2 regions of the Paenibacillus glucanolyticus genome follow, and region 1 is predicted to be linked to the other one. Evidence: riboswitches for the same ligand, from Rfam matches in the RefSeq annotation. Region 1 holds a riboswitch; the other holds the start of a gene.

Region 1 (3,130 bases):
GCGATACGTTTCTTAAGCCGGTATTGCAGCGCGTGTATGGACAATCTCCGAATGGTGATGAGGCTGGCGGAACGGAGCGGCTGTATGAGCGGCTTCGCCTGATGCGGATTCGCTTTCGCCGGGAAGAGCCCGGGAAGGCAAAAGTCGGTTAATAGGCATTAACGAAATCAGGACGGAATCTCCTATGAGCAAGGAGGTCCGTCCTAATTATATGAATCCTATATATCATATCCAGTCTTTTTTGCGGAACAAATAGAACATGAGAGCGCCGGCAAATACCATGATGCCGATAACAACATAATACGAATATTTCCAATGAAGTTCAGGCATATAGTCAAAGTTCATACCATAAATGCCCGTAATCAGCGTTAGTGGAATGAAGATGGTTGTAATGGCCGTGAACACACGCATAATTTCATTCGCCCGATTGGCGATACTGGATTGGTAAGCCTCGCGAAGGTTACCCATGAGATCCCGATAGGTCTCAAACGTTTCTGAAATTTTAACGGCATTCTCATAGATGTCACTGAAATATTTCTGCAGTTGGTCATCGATTAGCCGGAGATCCTTTTTGTTCAAGGTGTTGATAACTTCCTTCTGAGGTCCAAGGACTTTTTTCAGCCACAGAATTTCACTGCGCAGGCCGATGATTTCACTGAGATGAGATTTCTTGGTATGCATGAGAATGTCTTCCTCCAGCTTCTCGATCCGTGCTTCAATGCGGTCCCCGACAGAGAAATAATTGTCTGTGACGAGGTCGATCAGCAGATAGAGGAAACGGTCAGGCGTGCTAACCTCATCCTCCCAAAGAAGCGGCTTCACCGAACGGAGTTCATGAATCTTCTGCTTGGTTACCGTAATAATAAAATGTCTGCCCAGGAAAACGTTTAATGCCCGAAGAAAAATTTCCTCGTCGTCAAACCGGATGCTGTTCACGACGATAAAATAATGGTTCTCATATATTTCGATTTTGGGACGCTGTTCCTCTTCACTGAGACAGTCCTCAACTGCAAGATCATGCAGGGAGAAGAGGGGCTGCAGCTCGGCTAAATCATCCACGTCTGCATCCAGCCAGTAGAAGCCGCTGGCCGGAGCTGTCAGCGTCATTTCGATGTCTTCAACAGGGGTAAATACACCCGAATCGACCAACCGGATTTTCATCTGATATCACTCCTTTGTCAATTACAAGCTGCTTGGTTAAGCAGTAAAGGCACAGGATATCAGCTAACCGGCGTACAGGCATAATCTAAGGAAGGGATGAATACGATAAAAGCGCATGAAAAATAACGCTGCCCTCTGCCGGTAAGCTGATCTTAATCCTATGCGGTTGTGCGTCTTGTGCATCCACTTTCTGGCTCGGGTCACCGTCCATCTTCCATGTCACCTCTTTCATACTCGGTTTCAAACAGCACTTGTCTAGTATAACGCCGGGTGTGGGACCTTTCAAGTTGAAATCCGGCGTATGCAAGACCCTAGTACAGGGTATGGGAGCCCACGGTGAAGTGTGACGGATTAAACGAAAAGGTTCTTGACGAACAATTGCGGATGATTTAAAGTAAATATCAATTACGAACCATGTTTGAAGACAATTGAATAAAGCGAAATCTTATCAAGAGCAGGTGGAGGGACTAGCCCTATGAAACCCGGCAACCGGCGGCAACATCGCACGGTGCTAATTCTTGCAGGAGATACGACGATTCTTATGAGCCGCGTATAGCCTGACAGATGAGAGAGGCGCATTGTGATACGTATATGATGACCTTTCTCTACTTGAGAAAGGTCATTCTTGCGTTTATACAGTCTAACGCTCTTTCTCACAGCTTAAATGGATGTATCATTTCACAATTTGAAGGAGTGAGCCCTTATGCCAATTAAAATTCCGGATGCCTTGCCGGCAAAGGAAGTTCTGGCTGGAGAAAACATTTTTGTAATGGATGAAAGCCATGCCTTTCACCAGGATATCCGCCCATTGCGGATAGCTATTCTGAATTTGATGCCTACCAAGGAAACCACGGAGACGCAATTGCTACGATTGATCGGTAACTCCCCTCTTCAGGTGGACGTTGTGCTTCTTCATCCCAGCTCCCACGTTTCGAAGAACACGTCGGCAGAGCATCTTGAATCCTTTTACAAAACCTTTGAGGAAGTGAAGAACCGCCGTTTTGACGGCATGATCATTACAGGAGCCCCGGTGGAGCAGTTGGAATTTGAAGAAGTAAATTACTGGAATGAGCTCACCGAGATTTTTGAATGGAGCAAGACGCATGTGACTTCCACGCTGCACATCTGCTGGGCGTCTCAGGCAGGGCTTTATTATCATTACGGTGTGCCCAAGTACAGCCTGGAGGAAAAATGCTTTGGCGTATTCCCTCATACGATTAATGAGGCGTGTACCAAGCTTCTTCGCGGCTTTGACGAATTGTTCTTTGTTCCGCACTCCCGTCATACGGAATTTCGGCGCGAGGACATTACAGGGATTGACGATCTGGTCATCCTGTCTGAGTCGGAGGAAGCAGGAATCTACTTGGTTTCAAGCCGGGACGGAAAACAGATTTTTGCCACAGGACATTCCGAGTATGATGCAGACTCTCTGAAGTGGGAATATGACCGCGATGCTGCCAAAGGATTGGACATTGCCCTGCCGCGCAATTATTACCCGAATGATGATCCAACCAGAACGCCTCCATCCATATGGCGTGCGCATGCAAATTTATTATTTACTAATTGGCTCAATTACTATGTATATCAAGAAACGCCATACGATATTGGTCCGCAAATATAGCAGCGTACAGGAGGAGAGTAAGTGATGGAGAAGAAACCATTAAGTATAGAGAGCCGGCTGGCACAGATCGGATCGGTGCAGGAGCCGGTGACAGGTGCAGTTACATTTCCGATATATCAAGCGACGGCCTACCGTCATCCGAAATTAGGGCAGAGCACGGGTTTTGATTATGCCCGCACGAAAAATCCCACCCGATCGGTATTGGAGGATGCCTGCGCAGAGCTGGAATCCGGTGATGCCGGATTTGCATGCAGCTCAGGCATGGCTGCGCTGCAGACGATATTTTCCCTTTTCGGTCAGGGGGATCATCTGATTGTTTCGCTGGATCTGTATGGAGGAACGTACCGG
Region 2 (3,130 bases), 420 kb from region 1:
CAGCGGCCACACAAACCTCATTCCTGTGGACGGTTTTCACCCGCTTCAATCCGGCAACGGATATTCATGCGGCAGCTGATATCCAGCATCATCATCTATCCTATAAACTTCCGCTGGTTATTGATCACGAATGAAACCGGGATATCCGGAGGAGCTGTCCCCGCGAGAAGATATCGTGCAGACGGTGGATGCTCGCTGGAGCGATTATTTTGGCAAATAGCAATTCATGAAAGAAGGTTAATCTGACGACGCGAGGGGGTACCGCCATGCTGCGAATGTTACTCGGGGAACAGCCCCGACACAACAATGGCTTGCTTGAGGAGGCCATCGAATCGATGGTCAAGACAACCCGGCTGCTGCAAAAGGAAATGGAGAAACATCAGGATCCAACGCATGATTTTCGCAAGCTTGAGATTTGGACCCGCGGATTGATTGTATCCCTTGATGAGCTGGAGCAGAGCTGGAATGCGGCCAAGCATTTCAGTCAGTCGGTTAAATCGGGTTATATCGATGATATGTCAATTCAGGAGCAGGGCGAGTATCAAAGGTATGTGTATTTTTACAAAAACGGATTTATTCGCGTATTCTCCATCCTTGACAAGCTGGGTACGGTGCTTAATGAGCTGTATGATCTCCACACCTCGAAGGTTAAGGCTCATTTCTCCTACTTTACGGCACTGCGGCAGTTCAAGTTTCTAAAGGCACACGGTGAGCTGGCGTCAGAGCTTGAGGCGATCAAGGAACGCTATAAAATACCGCTGAACACACTTCGGAAACGCCGCAACGCTGAGATCCACTATATGAATTCAGAGATGCAGGATGATCTGTGGCAGCGCCATCAGGGACTGTCGGATAAAATCGAGCTGGAGGATATCGACCAGCACCTCGAGGATCTTAAGCAGGGTGTAGATATGGTATGCCGAAGCTTGGCTGCCTCGTATCGATATACTAATCGGATCTGGGCGGAAAAAGGAGTGCGGGTTTAGGCACAAAATCGCCATGAAATTCCTTTTGACAAAAACCTGAAAAGAATCTATACTAACTATTGCATTCATTAAATGTTATTAAATCAGATCAAATTAATTGGAAAAATTTCATATCGATGTTTTCTTATCGAGAGAGGCGGAGGGACAGGCCCGATGAAGCCCGGCAACCGGCTCCAGCGTATATCGCGTAACGCGATGACGGATGGAGTGACATGGTGCTAATTCCTTCAAAGCTGCAGGATCATCCTATGGCTTTGACAGATGAGAAAAGGCGTTGACTTTTACGTAAAGAGAGCCCTTTTTGATTCTACAAAAAGAGGCTCTTTTATTTTGGGTAAATAGATATGAGGCTATGGAAAAAGGAGGATTATCGGATTGATTGAGCTCAAGCAATTGACGAAGCAGTACGGAAAAGCCCGAACGCTAACCACAGCCTTGTCCGAATTGGATTTGTCGATTGAAAAAGGAGAAATCTTCGGTGTGATCGGACACTCCGGCGCAGGTAAAAGTACATTGATCCGTTGTATCAATTTGTTGGAACGTCCCACCTCCGGCGAGGTGTGGGTTAACGGTAAGAATTTGACACTGCTCGGCAAGAAGCAGCTTCAAGCAGAGCGTCGCAAAATCGGGATGATCTTTCAGCACTTTAACCTGCTGTCATCCGCAACGGTTTACGATAATATTGCCTTTCCGCTGCGGCTGATCAAGACGCCGAAGGCTGAGATGGAACGCAAAGTATCCGAGCTGTTGGCCTTGGTTGGCTTGGAGGCTCACCGGGACAAGTATCCGTCCCAGCTGTCAGGAGGACAAAAGCAGAGGGTCGGCATAGCCAGAGCGTTGGCAAGCGATCCGGAGGTTCTGCTGTGTGATGAGGCCACTTCAGCGCTGGATCCGCAGACCACGGATTCGATCCTGCGCCTGCTGCTGGATATTAATAAGAAATTTCATCTCACGATTGTGTTGATCACCCATGAGATGCATGTCATCCAGAGCATATGTGATCGGGTGGCCGTTATTCATCAGGGCGGCATTGTGGAGCAGGGGCCGGTAACGGAAGTGTTCCTGAAACCTAAACATGAGGTGACGCAGGAATTCATCCGTCAAGAATTGGACAGCGGAGAAGCGCTCCGGCTGGCCATGCAGGGTCAGGCGAACAGCTCTTCCCAAGCGGTGCAAATTACGTTCCTGGGATCGAAAACGTACGATTCCATTCTATCCCATACCGTTCATGAGACAGGCGTGAATTTTGCGATTCTGCAGGGCACGATCTCCACGATCAAGGAAACACCGTATGGCCAGCTCATCGTACGCTTCGAAGGGGAAGAAAGAGCCATCGAAGAGACGATTCGGAAGCTGCTTCAACAAGGATTAGACGTGGAGGTGATTCATTAATGTTCGAGCTCGATTTTACCCAGATCGACTGGAAAGAAATCGGTACGGCAACATTGGATACCCTGCGAATGCTGGGGGCTTCGGCTTTGTTCAGCTTCATTATCGGGCTGCCGGTTGGCGTGCTGCTGTATATGGCTGCAAGATCCACATCGGGCTTGGTGCGCTTCGGATATTCGATCCTGTCGTTCATTGTGAACATCCTGCGTTCGGTTCCGTTCATCATCCTGATCGTTGCGATGATCCCGATTACGAAGTCGCTTGTGGGTGTATCGTACGGCGTCCTGGGAACCATTCCGCCGCTCGTTGTGGGGGCAGCACCGTTCTTCGCCAGACTGGTGGAGACGGCCCTGAATGAAGTGGACAAAGGTGTCATTGAAGCCGCTCATGCGATGGGCTCCTCGACAAGCCAAATCGTGTGGAGGGTGCTTCTTCCCGAGGCTCGTCCGGGTTTGCTGGCGGGCATGACCATCACGATTGTGACCCTGGTATCCTATACGGCGATGTCGGGTCAGGTCGGCGGCGGCGGTTTAGGGGATTTGGCCATCAAGTACGGCTATTACCGTTATGAGACGGAGATCATGATTCTGGCCGTTGTGTTAATGATTGTGCTGGTGCAGCTGCTGCAAATGGCAGGGGACCGCCTGGTACGGCATTTTACAAGAAAATAACGGGATTGGTAAAGCATCAAGGCAGACATTATATAGATAATACATTTTCGGAGGGAGAGTTTAAGAATGAAAAAATGGACATTG

What was found. Region 1 has a riboswitch for S-adenosylmethionine ahead of metA (homoserine O-succinyltransferase). Riboswitches for the same ligand answer to the same signal wherever they lie in the genome.
Region 2: linked by a shared signal. The riboswitch ahead of WDY75_RS05200 (methionine ABC transporter ATP-binding protein) and the one ahead of metA (homoserine O-succinyltransferase) in region 1 are both predicted to bind S-adenosylmethionine.

The regions. Positions count from the first base shown of each region.
Region 1 is NZ_CP147845.1:1,513,741-1,516,870, forward strand. It holds gene WDY75_RS07355 (HRDC domain-containing protein) at 1-152, shown strand, start outside; gene corA (magnesium/cobalt transporter CorA) at 226-1,161, opposite strand; SAM riboswitch class I at 1,604-1,732, shown strand; gene metA (homoserine O-succinyltransferase) at 1,865-2,782, shown strand; gene WDY75_RS07370 (PLP-dependent transferase) at 2,807-3,130, shown strand, end outside.
Region 2 is NZ_CP147845.1:1,091,156-1,094,285, forward strand. It holds partial or broken gene WDY75_RS05190 (UbiD family decarboxylase domain-containing protein) at 1-220, shown strand, start outside; gene WDY75_RS05195 (Cthe_2314 family HEPN domain-containing protein) at 267-986, shown strand; SAM riboswitch class I at 1,108-1,254, shown strand; gene WDY75_RS05200 (methionine ABC transporter ATP-binding protein) at 1,362-2,378, shown strand; gene WDY75_RS05205 (methionine ABC transporter permease) at 2,378-3,046, shown strand; gene WDY75_RS05210 (MetQ/NlpA family ABC transporter substrate-binding protein) at 3,113-3,130, shown strand, end outside.